Linked DNA regions of Pleomorphomonas sp. T1.2MG-36. The protein of the gene in region 1 interacts with the protein of each later gene in a pairwise test. Links are inferred from orthologs where the notes say so. Each region holds a gene or a part of one and is shown in the gene's direction. Other genes may lie near its edges. The genes, in order: gyrB and gyrA.

Region 1 (7,070 bases):
GAGGTGATGGTCGACTATGCCGACACGCCACTCGAGATCGGCTTCAATGCCCGTTATCTCCTGGACATTGCCGGGCAGCTGACGTCGGAGACGGCGGTGTTCCATCTTGCCGATGCCGGCTCTCCGACACTGATCCAGGATGCCGGCGACGGCGCCACGCTTTATGTGCTGATGCCGATGCGGGTGTGATCTGCCGCCGCTGGAATGCCATGACAGAATCCCGTCCGGAGGCGAAGGTGCGCGTGAGCCGCCTTCGCCTCAACGATTTCCGCAACCATGCCGACCTCTCGCTCGATTTCCCGGGCCGGTCGGTGGTGCTCGTCGGCCAGAACGGCGTCGGCAAGACCAATGTTCTCGAGGCTCTGTCGCTGCTTTCCCCGGGCAGGGGTTTCCGGCGGGCGACGCTCGCCGAGATGGCGCGGCTTGGCGGTTCTGGCGGCTTTTCCGTGCTGGCCAATGTGGAGGGTGCCTACGGCGCGGTGCGCATCGGCACCGGGTCGGGCCCGGACGAGCCGGCGCGGCGGCTGCTTGTCGATGGTGAGCCCCAGAAAGGCAGCGAGCGGCTTTCCGATCATCTGCGGCTCATCTGGCTCGTCCCGGCCATGGATGGCCTGTTCATGGGGCCTGCGGGCGATCGACGCCGCTTCCTCGACCGGCTGGTGCTGGCGGTCGATCCGGCGCACGGTCGGCGCGTGTCGTCCTATGAACAGTCGGTTGCCTCCCGCAACCGACTGCTTGAGGCACGCGATGCCGATGCTGCTTGGCTCGACGCCGTCGAAGCCGAAATCGCCGCGACCGGCGTCGCCGTGGCTGCGGCTCGGCGCGAGACGGTGCATTGCCTTGCCCGCTTGATCGCGGCGCGTCCGGATGGCGACGATGTCTTCCCGCGTGCCTCGGTTCAGCTGACCGGCGACGTCGATGCGGCGCTCGATGGCGCGGCGGCGGCCGACGTCGAGGACTGGTTGAGAGCCGATCTCAGGGCGGGTCGCTCCCGCGACCGTGCGGCCGGCCGAACGCTCGTCGGTCCGCATCGCTCCGATCTTTCGGTGCGCCACGCTGAAAAGGACATGCCGGCGTCGGCGTCTTCGACGGGCGAGCAGAAGGCGTTGCTCACCGGCCTCGTGCTGGCGCAGGCGGCCTTGGTCACCGAACTGACCGGCAGCCCTCCGGTGCTTCTGCTCGACGAAGTGGCCGCCCACCTCGATGCCCGCCGACGGCGATCGTTGGTCGATCTCGTCGCCGCGCTTGGCGTTCAGGCCTTCATGACGGGTACTGACGCGGCTCCGTTCGAAGCCTTTGCCGGCGAAGCGGAAATCATCGCGATTCCAGACAACGGCAGGCCGGATTTCCGGCAATTTTGAGCCTGATTCGCCGCATTTCCACCCGATTGGCGGACCATGGTATCGCCAACATTTGACCGCTGGAATGAACCCTCGGCGAGGTCATTGAAAAATAAGGGGTTTCAGCCTTTCGCCGACGATGGTTGAAGCCACCCCCGCCAGCCTTTATGAAGGCTCAGGCGGGATGTTCCCGAGACGAGAAACGAAGGCCTCCATGACCGACACCACAGCCTACGACCCCGACGACTACGGCGCCGAATCCATCAAGGTGCTGAAGGGGCTCGACGCGGTGCGCAAGCGCCCCGGCATGTATATCGGCGACACCGATGATGGCTCAGGCCTGCACCATATGGTCTACGAAGTGGTGGACAACGCCATCGATGAGGCGCTGGCCGGCCATGCCGACGTGGTGAAGGTCCGCCTCAATGCCGATGGCTCCTGCACGGTGCGCGACAATGGTCGCGGCATTCCCACCGACATCCACAAGGAAGAGGGCGTGTCGGCGGCCGAGGTCATCATGACCCAGCTGCACGCCGGCGGTAAGTTCGACCAGAACTCCTACAAGGTGTCGGGTGGCCTGCACGGTGTCGGCGTGTCGGTGGTCAACGCACTGTCCGTCTGGTTGAAGCTCAAGGTCTGGCGGCACGATCTGGTGCACGAGATGAGTTTCTCGAACGGCGTGCCGGACGGTCCGTTGGCCGTCACGGGAACGAGCGTCGGCGAGAAGGGCACGGAGGTGACCTTCATGCCGAGCCACGAGACCTTCAAGGGGGTCACCGACTTCGATTTCGCCACGCTGGAGCGTCGCCTGCGCGAGCTGGCTTTCCTGAACTCCGGTGTGCGCATCCTCCTTGAGGACAATCGCGGCGTCGAGCCGCGCATCGAGGAACTGCATTACGAAGGCGGCCTTGAAGCCTTCGTGCGTTACCTCGACCGCTCGAGGAAGCCGGCGATAGCCAAGCCGATCCTGGTCTCGACCGACAAGGACGGCATCACCGTCGAGGTCGCGCTCTGGTGGAACGACAGCTACCACGAGAACGTGCTCTGCTTCACCAACAACATTCCCCAGCGCGACGGCGGAACCCACCTCGCCGGTTTCCGCGCCGCGCTGACGCGTCAGGTGACCAGTTATGCCGAAGGCGCCGGCATCTCCAAGCGTGAGAAGGTGACGCTGACCGGCGACGACTGCCGCGAAGGTTTGACCTGCGTGTTGTCGGTGAAGGTGCCTGACCCGAAATTTTCCAGCCAGACCAAGGACAAGCTGGTGTCGTCCGAGGTGCGTCCCGTTGTCGAGAGTGCCCTCAACGAAGCGTTCTCCACCTGGTTCGAGGAACATCCGGCCGAAGCGCGCACGGTGGTCGGCAAGGTCGTCGAAGCCGCGGCCGCCCGTGAGGCAGCCCGCAAGGCGCGCGAGCTGACCCGCCGCAAGGGCGCGCTCGACATGGCGTCGCTCCCCGGCAAGCTCGCCGAATGCCAGGACCGCGATCCCGCCAACACCGAGCTGTTCCTCGTCGAGGGTGACTCGGCCGGTGGCTCGGCCAAGCAGGGCCGGAACAGGGAGTTCCAGGCGGTTCTGCCTCTCAGGGGCAAGATCCTCAACGTGGAACGGGCGCGCTTCGATAAGATGCTATCTTCGGCCGAGATCGGCACGCTGATCACTGCGCTTGGCACGTCGATCGGTACCGACGAGTTCGCGCCGGACAAGCTCCGCTACCACAAGATCATCATCATGACCGACGCCGACGTCGACGGCGCCCATATTCGCACGCTGTTGCTCACCTTCTTCTTCCGGCAGATGCCGGCGCTGATCGAGCGCGGTCATATCTACATCGCCCAGCCGCCGCTCTATAAGGTGACGCGCGGCAAGTCCGAGCAGTATCTGAAGGACGAGCGGGCGTTGGAAGACTTCCTGGTGACGCAGGGTCTCGATGAGGCGGTGCTGAAGCTCGCCGATGGCGAAGCGCTGGCAGGACAGGATCTTCGGGTCATCGTCGATCGGGCACGTATCGTCCGGAACCTCATTGACGGACTGCATCACCGCTATAGCCATGACGTCGTCGAACAAGCGGCGATTGCCGGGGCGCTCGACGCCCGGCTCCTGGAAAACCGCGAGGCGGCGCAGAACGCTGCCGAAAGCGTGGCTGCCCGCCTTGATATCATCGCCGATGAGTTCGAGAAGGGGTGGACGGGCGAGGCCTTGTCCGATGGCAGCCTCGCCTTCCATCGCGTCGTGCGCGGCGTTACCGAGACCAGCATCATCGACGCGGCGCTGCTGTCGTCGGCCGATGCGCGCAAGCTGACCGCCCACCATGAGCACTTGGCCGCCACTTATGGCATGGCCGCCGCTCTCCGGCGCCGGGACAGCGAAATCGCGGTGCGCGGTCCGCGTACGTTGCTGGATGCTGTCTATGCCGCCGGCCGCAAGGGTATCGCCATGCAGCGCTACAAGGGCCTCGGCGAGATGAACGCCGAGCAGCTCTGGGAGACGACGCTCGATCCCAACGCCCGCTCGCTGTTGCGCGTTCACGTCAGCGAAGCGATCGAGGCCGACGACATCTTCGAACGGTTGATGGGCGATGAGGTGGAGCCGCGTCGCGAGTTCATCCAGGCCAACGCCTTGTCGGTCGCCAATCTCGACGTTTGACATCGGTCCCGCCTGGCCGAACCTCGGCGTACGGCAGCTGAATTGGGTGACCTTGGCAGGCTCTTCAGGCTTGCCGAGGCTACTCGGCGAGATTCTTGTCGCTTGCCGCCATGCCCCGCTCGCAAAGCCGTCCGAATTCTCCGGGCGGCCCTCCTGAACGAGACGGCGGCCCGCGATTTTGGCGCGGGCCTGGGCCATGCACCTCGGCTGGGCGCGTAAAATCCGATTGGGCCTCCGCTATCCGGATGGACCTTCACCCAAACCCTACGAAGCTTGAAGTGTTGATCGCAACGCGTCATGCCGCGGCGACGAGCTCGGCAGCTTGGCCGGTTCCCCAAACTTCAGGCCCGAGGCGTACCCACTTCAAAACCCCGACCCAGTCTTCACATTCATGGACCATCTTTCGTCGCCGGCAGTCCCGCAGGGTTTTGTCGCTGTGACTATGGTCTCCGGGCAGCGCCGACATCCAGGGACGCCGCGACTATTCCATCAACGGCAAGTGACGCCCTGCGGCACCCAAACCGCCGATGCCGCATCGCCATACGGCCGCGCCCGACCGTCAAGCGCCATGGCGCCGGCAAGTGCGGCGACGACGGCGTCGAGGCGATCTTCGAACGCCTTGAGAGTCCTGCCGCGTGCGCCCAGTGGCGGGAGTGTAAGGGCGGCGGCGCTGCCGGCCAACATGCCGTCAAGCGTGGTGACGATGGTCGCCCAAATCTCGTAAAGCCGCAGGCGGCGCTCGGCGAGCGGCAGGCCGCGCCAGTATTTGCCGGTGTTTCCAGCCTTGTACGGCAGGCGGTAGGCCGCGCCGAGAAGCTCGATCAGCGCCGGATGCGGGTAGATTTCCACCCTACAGGGCGGACGGATGTCGAGGGTGGCGAGCGGATAGCCCGCGGCGGAAAGTCCCGCCTCCAGTGCGCGGCCGACAGCGCCGGGCCGATCCGCGGTGGGCGAATGGGTTCCGGCGCCTCGACCGGAGTAGGCGCGATTGACGGCATTGTCGGCGGCCCGGCGCGTGAGGATCGGTGCGTCCATCATCGGCATGTCCACGGCGACGAGATCGGGCGCCCTCCCGGCGAGACGACAAGCAGCTGCGATCAGGGCGGAGGGGCCGCTGCCGACATTGTCACCTGTGAGGCCGATGAACTCTTCGAATGAGGCTGCCGCTGCGATCAGATGCCAGACTGTGCCGGTCTTGGCGGCCAGGGCCACGCCGCTCGGGTTGGCCGAAGTCCAGGCCGCATCGATCCCGAGCACGACTTTTTCAGATGGTGAAGCCGACATGTCTCCTCGTCGGACGCTGCGATCGGCGTGCGCCGGCCAGCATCAGGAAGATGCCGGAAATGCCGGCAACGGCGAGAGTCGGCCAGGCAAGTATCGCCGAGCCCCATTCTGTCCATGCCGCGTCGCCGACGAGAGGCTTCAACAGCCCCTCCACCCGATCGACGAAATCGGGAGCAATGAGAGAAAGGCTTTCGGACAGCGGAGTCATCACCACCGTATCGGCGGCGATCGATGAAATTCCGTCGGAAATCAGCGCCACAACGCCGATGGCAAACAGCACAAGCCCAACCACACGCGCAACAAAGGACAACATGCTAGTGCTCCCCCGCCCGAACACGGGGCGTATCTTGTGGCTTTCGCGTCTTCCGTGCAACGTCGACGATAGGCATTTGTTTCTATTTTCAAGTTTTTTCAGCCTCCGGTTCCCCTTCGGGACCGGGGCAGCTATCATCGGCCGCCATGATTGGAGAGAATCACGCCGGGAGCCACGGCGTCCTCTTCCCGTCCCTTGGGAGCCTCACCTGATGCGCATCACCGCCACCGTCTCCGTCGTTTCCGTCCTCGCGCTCGCTGCCTGCGGCAGCTACGCGCCGCCGCCGCCGCGCATCGCTCCGTTGGCGCCCCAGCCGGTCAATCCGGTGGCAAGTCAGGCACTGCCGGCGCCGGTGGCTCCCGCCATGCCGCAGCCGACGACCGATGTGGCCCTCGGACAGCCGACGGCGATGCCTGCCAATCCGGCCGCTGCCGCCGATGTGCGCAAGGCCGACCTGATCGGTGGATGGACATTGGCCTCGGCCGGAGAAACTTGCCAGCTCTCCATGAACCTGACCACCTGGAGCGGCGGCTATCGTGCGTCGACGCGCGGTTGCGTATCCGACGAACTGAAAGCCGTGGGCGCGTGGGATGTCTCCGGCAAGGAGATCTTGCTGAAGGACGCTTCCGGCGCCGTTGTCGCTCGTCTCTACGCCGCGGCTCCCAATCGCTATTCCGGCCAGACCGACGTCAGCAAGCGCGGCGTGCAGTTCTTCCGCGGCTGATCGCGGGAATGACGGCGGAGGCTCCGGCCGGCGAAATCGCCCTCTGGCTCGATGGCGAAGTCTCCGCCGGCCGTTTGACGGCTGACGCCGCGCAGCGGCACGCCGCCTTTGCCCTTGACCGGTTGCTCAAAAAGCTCGCGATGCCACGTCGGCGCCGTCGTTTGCTCGGTCTCATTCCGGTGGGGCGGACGCCGACGGTGCGTGGCCTCTACCTCTGGGGCGGCGTCGGGCGGGGCAAGACGCTGTTGATGGACCGCTTTCACGCGGCAGCGCCGGTCAGCAGGAAGCGGCGGCAGCATTTTCACGCCTTCATGGCCGACATGCACGATGCCATCGCCACGGCGCGGCGGGCCATGGCGGCCGGCGACCCGCGCGATCCCGTCGAGATCGTGGCGCGGACCCTTGCGGACGAGGTCAAGCTCCTTTGCTTTGACGAGTTCTCGGTAACCGATATCGCCGATGCCATGCTGCTCGGCCGCCTGTTCGGCCGCCTCTTCGACCTCGGTCTGACCCTGGTCGCGACGTCCAACGTCGCGCCCGACCGGCTCTATTTGAACGGCCTCAATCGCAACAGCCTCCTCCCCTTCATCGGCATTCTCAGGGAACATTGCGAGATCGTGCATCTCAGGGACGGCGCCGATCATCGGCTTGAGGGTCTCTCGGCGGCCGACGTTTATCTGTCTCCGCTTGGGCCGGCCACCGACGTCGCCACCGAGCGTCTTTGGGCGAGCCTGTCGGATGGTGGCGAGATGACGTGCGATCTTC
Region 2 (8,089 bases), on another replicon or contig:
GTCGACCGCGCCGCCCGAGCCGATGAACGACTGGATCGCGGTGGCAATCGGCCTTGCCGTTTGGGCGGCGCTGCTGTTCGTGCTGCACGACTGGCTGATCGGCATGCCTTTGCTGTGAGGGGGCTCGGCCCTGTCCGCATGAAGAGGTGGCGTTGCCGCGAAAAAGGCTGTAAACGGCGTCGATGAGTTGCGCTGGCTGGGGTTGGCGCAGGCCGTGTATGGGTAGCGACCGCGAGGGCCGCGAGCCGATAGTTGGGTAGAAGATGTCTGATATTTTCGACGAAGTCGGCGAAGACCTGCGCCGCGATCGGCTGACGGGCCTGTGGAAGCGTTACGGCTGGGTTCTTTACGTGGTGGCCGGACTTATCGTCGCGGGTACCGCTGCCTGGCGTGGCTATGATTACTGGGCGACCAGCCGTGCCAACGCGGCCGGCGACGCCTATTCGCAGGTGCTGGCCTCGGTAAAGGCCGGAGATCACAAGGCGCTCGCCGAGTCGCTCGCGGTCTATGGCTCTGGTGCGCCGAAGCAATATCAGGTGTTGGCACGCTTCCGCGCCGCTTCGGAACACGCGGCGATGGGTGAGATGGACAACGCGCTTGCCGCTTTCGAGGATCTGTCAAAGACTTCGGGCGTCGACCAGCCGTTGCGTGATCTCGCCGCCGTCCGCGCTGCGTTGATCGCCGTCGATCGGGAAAGCCTCGACCAGATCAAGGCGCGGGTCGACAGCTACAACAACGATATCTCCCCCTGGCGCCATGCTGCGCGCGAGATCGTCGCCCTCGCGGCCGTTCGCGCCGAGGATTGGAAGTTGGCCGGCGAGGAAGCCCGGAAGCTCATCGACGATCCGACGACACCGTCGGGTACCCGTAACCGGGCGCGCGTGCTGAGCGATCTTGCAGCCTCGGAGGCCGGAAACGGCGATAGCGGAGCGGCTGGATGATGGTTTCTCCGCGCCTTTCCTCGGTGGCTTTCGCATTGGTCGTCACCATGACGCTCGGCGGGTGCGGCTCGGATTCGGCGATGGACTCGCTGTCTTCGCTCAACCCGTTCAAGAAGGACCAGCCGGTCGCCGAGGGCAATCGCACCTCGATTCTGGCCGTGTCCGACCCGACTCGGGGCGTGACCAACGGTCGAGCGACCATTGGCGCGGCGACGGCGCTCGCCGCATGGTCGCAGCCCGGCGGTACCGCGACCAACGACCCCGGCAATGTCGTCGGTGCCCTGCAAGGCGTGCACTATTGGTCGATCAAGGGTGGCAAGTCCGGCTTCGGCAACGGCATGATGGGGCTTTCCACCAGCAAGGGACGCGGCATCTCGGCGCGTCCGGTGGCCGCCGATGGCATCGTCTATGTTTATGACTCCGCTGGCGTTGTCTCGGGGTTCAAGGTGGCCAACAGTGGCGCGACCTGGCACGTCGGCGTTTACCCGTCCGGCGCGCGCGATCCGGTCGGCGGTGGCGGTCTGGCCGTTGCGGGTGGTCGCGTCTACGCGGCGACCGGATACGGCGAGCTTCTTTCGATCGATGCCGCGACCAGCTCGATCCTGTGGCGCGTGAAGCTCGATGCGCCGGCTCGTTCGGCGCCCGCGGTGGGTGGCGGCAAAGTAGTGGTCACCGCCCAGTCGGGTGTGGTCCAGGCCTTCGATGCGGCGACCGGCGCATCCGGTTGGCGCGCCTCGACCGAGGTTTCGGGCGCCGCGCTCGCCGGTGCCGGCAGCGCCGCGATTTCCGCCGACACTGTCGTGGTCGCCGGATCGACCGGCCAGATCCAGGCTTTCGACCTCGCCACCGGCAACGTCAAGTGGCAAGCCTCCATCACCGGCAGCGGCTCGATTTCGGCGATCACCGGACTGCGGGATGCTTCGGCGAGCCCGGTGATCCATGGCGACGCCGTCTACGCCACCGGCATCGGCGGCGCTCTGGTCGCTCTCGATCTCAAGACCGGCGACGTTCGCTGGCAGCAGCCGATTGGCAGCGCCGAGACGCCGGTCGTTTCCGGCAGCAGTCTGTTCCTGATCGATCTCGAGAACAGAATGATCGCCATCGACCTCAAGACCGGCAAGGTGGTCTGGGCGCAAACGCTGCCGCTCAAGCCGTCCTCGAGCCGCAAGGGCTCGTGGGCCGGACCGGTGATGGCAGCTGGCAAGCTGTGGGCCACGTCCAACGATGGCCGCATCGCTTCGGTGGATGCCGTTACCGGCGCGCTCGGCGTCACCACCGAGATTGGATTCAGCGGTGCGATTGCACCGATCCTGAGCTCTGGCAAGATGATGGTTCTTGCCGGAGACGGTACGCTCATCGCCGTGAATTGATCGCGGCGCCATAGGACAAAAAGACGGGCGGCGGCGGATCGGTTTGGTCCGGCGCCGCAATGTCTATTGAAGGAAGTCTCGACCATGCCCGCGCAACCGACCGTCGCTCTCGTCGGCCGTCCGAATGTCGGCAAATCAACCTTGTTCAATCGCCTCGTCGGCAAGAAGCTGGCGCTGGTCGACGACACGCCGGGCGTGACGCGCGACCGCCGCGTCGGTAGCGGCCGGCTTGGCGATCTGACATTTCAGGTGATCGATACCGCCGGCCTAGAGGAAGCCGATCCGGATTCGCTCGCGGGGCGCATGCGCGCCCAGACAGAGACGGCGATCCGCGAAGCCGACGCCATCCTGTTCCTCTATGACGCGCGGGCCGGCATCACGCCGCTCGACAAGCATTTCTCCGACGTGATCCGCCGCATGGACCGCGAAGTGATCCTGGTGGCCAACAAGGCCGAAGGACGCGGCGTCCAGCCGGGATTGATGGAGGCCTATGAGCTTGGTCTCGGCGAGGCAATCGCCATCTCGGCCGAGCATGGCGAGGGCATGGCAGATCTCTACGACGTATTGCGCGACGCGTTCGAGGGCCGTCTCGGCTTTGCCGAGCCGGAGAGCGAGGAGGCGGTGGTCAACCTCGACGTCGACGAGGAGGGCAATCTCGTCCGTCCGCAGGAACAGCGGCCGTTGCGCGTCACCGTCACCGGACGACCGAACGCCGGCAAGTCGACGCTGATCAACAGAATGATCGGCGAGGATCGTCTGCTCACCGGGCCGGAGGCCGGTATCACCCGCGACTCCATTTCGGTCGATTGGGTGTGGCGCGACCGCGAGGTGAAGCTGTTCGACACTGCCGGTCTGCGCCGCAAGGCGCGCGTGCAGGAAAAGCTGGAGAAGCTGTCGGTGGCCGATGCGCTTCGGGCCATCAAGTTCGCCGAGGTGGTGGTCGTTCTGCTCGACGCCACCATTCCCTTCGAGAAGCAGGACCTTCACATCGTCGACCTGATCGTTCGCGAGGGCCGGGCCTTGGTGATCGGTCTCAACAAGTGGGATCTGGTCGAGGATCGCGCCAGCAAGCTCAAGGAGTTGCGGGAGGAATGCGAGCGGCTTCTGCCGCAGGTGCGTGGCGTGGAACTGGTGCCGCTCTCCGGTCTCAACGGCCAAGGCATCGACAAGCTGATGCAGGCGGTGGTGCGCTCCTATGACGTCTGGAACACGCGCATTTCCACCGGACGCCTCAATCGCTGGCTGACCAGTCTCATCGAGCATCATCCGCCGCCGGCAGTCGCCGGCCGCCGCCTGAAAATCCGCTATATCACCCAGGCCAAGACGCGGCCGCCGATGTTCGTCATCTTCGGCTCCCGGCCGGAGGCCATGCCCGAGAGCTACATGCGCTATCTCGCCAACGGGCTCAGGGAAACCTTCAGCATGCCCGGGACGCCGATCCGCGTCCAGATGCGCTCCGGTGGTGACAATCCTTACGACAAGAAGGACTGATCGGGGAGGGAAGCTCACTTCTCGGTGACAACGGCGCGAGGTCGTTGCGCCTCCTGGGTGGCGGGACGAGTGTCATCCAGCCTTCCGGTGGGGGCGTCGCGCCGATTGCACGTGCTCCCCCGGCCTGTTCTTCTCTATCCTGGGAATTGCCTTCATGCTTCTCGACAAACTCAACTGGCGCTACGCCACCAAGAAGTTCGACCCGACGCGCACGGTCCCGCAGGACAAGGTCGACCGGATCGTGGAGGCTGCCCGCCTCGCGCCGACGTCGAGCGGACTGCAACCCTACGAACTGCTGGTCATCACCAATCCCGACATCAAGGCGAAGATCCTGCCGATCGCCAGCGGTCAGGCGCAGGTCGTCGAAGCTTCGCACCTGCTGGTCTTTGCCGCCTGGGATACCTACACGGCCGATCGCATCAACGAAGCCTTCGACTTCGTCGTCGAGGAGCGCAAGCTCGATGGCGAGCGGCTCGCCAACTGGAACGCCTACCGGCAGCGGCTGCTGTCCGCCTATGTGCCGCGCGACGCCCGAACCAACTTCGAGCATGCGGCACGCCAGGCCTATATCGGCTTCGGCCTCGCCATCGCCGAAGCGGCGATGCTGGAAGTGGATGCAACGCCGATGGAAGGGTTCGATGCCGAGGCGCTCGATGAGTTGCTCGGCCTCGGAGCGCGCGGTCTTCGCTCGGTCACGATCCTGCCGCTTGGATATCGCCAAGCCGACAAGGACTGGCTCGTGAACCTCAAGAAGGTGCGTTGGCCGAAGGAAAAGTTCGTCACCGAGATCAACTGAGGCGAGTTTCGGAACGGTTCGGGGCGTCCTTTGTGCCTTTCGGAGGCATGGACGCCCCGTATCCGTGGCGAAGTTTAGGCAAGGTTTTCCACCGGTTGATCGCAGCCACTAAAAAGCCCGAATAATGTGTTGATGTGAAAGGGTAAATTTACCCGTGCCGATGGCTGTTGACGGGGGCGTGTCGCCATGGATTCCGCCGTCAGAATCGGCTAGAACGAAGCATATCCGGCAGTTCCGGTCGCAAATGACGAAGCCTTGTCCGACCGGGCGGTAAAGCCGTAAAGACAATCCCTGCCTCCTTCAGGTCTTTTGACTGGACGGCGGAGTAGTTCAGGAAGTTGAAGCCATTGGCTGAAGAGACGAAGACACCCGACGGCGCCGAGCCGACCGACATCAAGCCGGTGTCGATCATCGAGGAAATGAAGCGCAGTTATCTCGATTACGCCATGAGCGTGATCGTGTCCCGCGCCCTGCCGGACGTGCGCGACGGCTTGAAGCCGGTGCATCGCCGCATCCTCTATTCGATGAGCGAGAACGGCTACGACTGGAACAAGCCGTACCGCAAGTCGGCGCGTGTGGTCGGTGACGTCATCGGTAAATACCATCCGCATGGCGACAGCTCGATCTACGACGCCCTGGTGCGCATGGCGCAGCCGTTCTCCATGCGTTTGCCATTGGTGGATGGGCAGGGCAACTTCGGCTCCATCGACGGCGACAGCGCCGCCGCCATGCGTTACACCGAGGTCCGCCTCGAGAAGGTGGCGCAGGCGCTGACGGACGACCTCGACAAGGACACCGTCGACTTCAACCCGAATTACGACGGGTCCGAGCGTGAGCCGTCGGTGCTGCCGGCGCGATTCCCCAACCTGCTGGTCAACGGTTCCGGCGGTATCGCCGTCGGCATGGCGACCAACATTCCGTCGCACAATCTCGGCGAAGTGGTCGACGCCACCATCCGTCTGATGGACAATCCGGACGCCGACATCGAAGAGCTGATGGAAGTGCTGCCGGGGCCGGACTTCCCGACCGGCGCCATGATCCTCGGCCGTTCGGGCATCCGGCAGGCTTTCATGACCGGCCGCGGTTCGGTCGTCATGCGCAGCCGCGTCGCCATCGAGCAGATCCGCAAGGACCGTGAAGCGCTGATCGTCACCGAGATTCCCTATCAGGTGAACAAGTCGGTGATGGTCGAGAAGATCGCCGAACTGGTGCGCGAGAAGCGTGTCGAAGGCATTGCCGACCTGCGCGACGAGAGCTCGCGCGACGGCATCCGCGTCGTCATCGAGTTGAAGCGCGACGCTGTCGCCGACGTGGTGCTCAACCAGCTCTACCGTTTCTCCCAGCTGCAAACGTCGTTTGGCGTCAACATGGTGGCCCTCAACGGCGGCCGACCGCAGTTGATGAACCTCAAGGACGTGCTGTCTGCCTTCATCGCCTTCCGCGAGGTGGTGGTGACGCGGCGTACCCGCTTCCTGCTGGGCAAGGCGCGCGACAGGGCTCACGTGTTGGTCGGTCTTGCCATCGCCGTCGCAAACATCGACGAGGTGATCTCGGTCATCCGCAACGCGCCTGACCCGAGCTTTGCCCGCGAGCAGTTGATGACCCGCCGCTGGCCGGCGGCCGATGTCGAGGCGCTGATCCGTCTGATCGACGATCCGCGCCACGAGATGAACGACGACGGCACCTACAATCTCTCGGAAGAGCAGGCGCGAGCCATCCTCGATCTTCGCCTGCAGCGCCTGACCGCGCTCGGCCGGGACGAGATTTCCGAAGAGCTCAATCAGCTCGCCGAGGAGATCAAGGGCTATCTCGAAATCCTTGCCTCGCGCGAGCGGGTGCAGGAGATCATCCGCAACGAGCTCATCGAGATCAAGGCAGCCTACGCGACGCCGCGCCGCACCGAGATCGTCGAGTCCGACGCCGACATGGAGGACGAAGACCTCATCGCCCGCGAGGAGATGGTGGTCACCGTTTCTCACGAGGGCTACATCAAGCGGGTGCCGCTGTCGCAGTACCGGGCGCAGAACCGTGGTGGCAAGGGCCGTTCCGGCATGGCGACCAAGGAAGAGGATTTCGTCACCCGCCTGTTCATCGCCTCGACGCATGCGCCGGTGCTGTTCTTCTCCTCGCGCGGCATCGCCTACAAGCTGAAGGTTTGGCGGCTGCCGCTCGGCACGCCACAGTCGCGCGGCAAGTTCATCAAGAACATCCTCCCGCTGCAGGATGGCGAGCGCATCACGTCGATTCTGGCGCTGCCGGAGGACGAGCGGACCTGGTCGGATCTGGACGTGGTGTTCGCCACCCGTCTCGGTACCGTTCGCCGCAACAAGCTCAGCGACTTCACGCAGGTCAACCGCAACGGCAAGATCGCGATGAAGTTCGACGACGAGACCGATGGCATCGTCGGCGTCGAGACCTGCACCGAGGATGACGACTTCCTGCTGGTGTCGGCTCTCGGCCAGTGCATCCGCTTCCCGGTCGGCGACGTGCGCGTCTTCAAGGGGCGCGATTCCACTGGCGTGCGCGGCATTTCGCTCGCCGACGGTGACGAGCTGATCTCGATGACCATCCTGCGCCATTTCGATGCCAATCCGGCCGAACGGACCGCATTCCAGAAGCAGTGGGCGGCCGAGCAGCGCGTGGCTGGAGACGAGGAGACCGACGTCGAGGATGTGATCGCCGACGAAGCCGAGGAGGAGGTCAACAGCATCGATGCCCTCACTCCCGATCGTTATGCCGAGATGATGCTCGCCCAGCAGTTCGTGCTGACGGTCAACGAGCAAGGCTATGGCAAGCGCTCGTCGTCCTACGAGTTCCGTATTTCGGGACGCGGTGGCAAGGGCATCAAGGCGACCGATCAGAGCAAGCTCGACGAGATCGGCAAGCTGGTTGCCGGCTTCCCGGTGGAGCCGACCGATCAGATCATGCTCGTGTCCGATGGCGGTCAGTTGATTCGCGTGCCGGTTGGGCAGATTCGCATCGTCTCGCGCGCCTCGAAGGGCGTCCGTATCTTCAATACGGGCGAGGGCGAGAAGGTCGTGTCCGTGGAGCACATCTCCGACATCGGTGAGGAGGCCGGCGCCGAGGAGTGACCTCGGCGCTCTTGCCGCACCATCGGAAAAAAGTCAGGGCGCAAGACGGTGGCCAACGTCTTGCGCCCTTGCCGCATTCTGAGCGAGGCGCGAAAGCGTCTCGCTTGGTTCCTTGTCTATCAATCGACGATGGTCAGGCCGGCGGCCACGGTGGTGACCGTGACGCCGACGCTGGCCCGCGCCTCCCTGGCGCAAACCTTCAGGCCATCGATTGTCTCGACGGCGCAATTGGCAATGTTCGAGATCTGGTCGCCCCGGCCGACTTCCGGATAGATGGGCTCCGTTGCGCCGATCGAAAGAACGGCGGCCGAAAGCCCAGCCATGACGAGGGCCATCTTCCTCAAACGCGGTACACGATGCTTCGTCATGTCAGTCCGCCTTCCTATGCGAGACCTACTT

The links.
Region 2: the proteins of gyrB (region 1) and gyrA interact in binary tests that used the Escherichia coli proteins (3 or more experiments, as listed by UniProt). The link is inferred for Pleomorphomonas sp. T1.2MG-36 from one-to-one orthologs.

Annotation. Positions count from the first base shown.
Region 1 is NZ_CATNLY010000045.1:190,803-197,872, forward strand. The notes cover bases 1,200-4,269. They hold gyrB (DNA topoisomerase (ATP-hydrolyzing) subunit B), read left to right. Parts: upstream 1,200-1,554; coding sequence 1,555-3,984; downstream 3,985-4,269. Other genes in these bases: recF (DNA replication/repair protein RecF), read left to right, coding at 1,200-1,361. Also shown: dnaN (DNA polymerase III subunit beta), read left to right, coding at 1-189; more of recF, read left to right, coding at 210-1,199; QQZ18_RS18505 (DUF429 domain-containing protein), read right to left, coding at 4,474-5,241; QQZ18_RS18510 (hypothetical protein), read right to left, coding at 5,249-5,581; QQZ18_RS18515 (protease inhibitor Inh/omp19 family protein), read left to right, coding at 5,793-6,305; cell division protein ZapE, read left to right, coding at 6,314-7,070. UniProt on the Escherichia coli protein: DNA gyrase negatively supercoils closed circular double-stranded DNA in an ATP-dependent manner to maintain chromosomes in an underwound state.
Region 2 is NZ_CATNLY010000001.1:572,983-581,071, reverse strand. The notes cover bases 4,657-7,890. They hold gyrA (DNA gyrase subunit A), read left to right. Parts: upstream 4,657-5,017; coding sequence 5,018-7,690; downstream 7,691-7,890. Other genes in these bases: QQZ18_RS02770 (hypothetical protein), read right to left, coding at 7,810-7,890. Also shown: QQZ18_RS02800 (NnrU family protein), read left to right, coding at 1-118; QQZ18_RS02795 (tetratricopeptide repeat protein), read left to right, coding at 264-941; QQZ18_RS02790 (outer membrane protein assembly factor BamB family protein), read left to right, coding at 938-2,311; ribosome biogenesis GTPase Der, read left to right, coding at 2,396-3,802; QQZ18_RS02780 (NAD(P)H-dependent oxidoreductase), read left to right, coding at 3,957-4,598; more of QQZ18_RS02770, read right to left, coding at 7,891-8,058. UniProt on the Escherichia coli protein: A type II topoisomerase that negatively supercoils closed circular double-stranded (ds) DNA in an ATP-dependent manner to maintain chromosomes in an underwound state.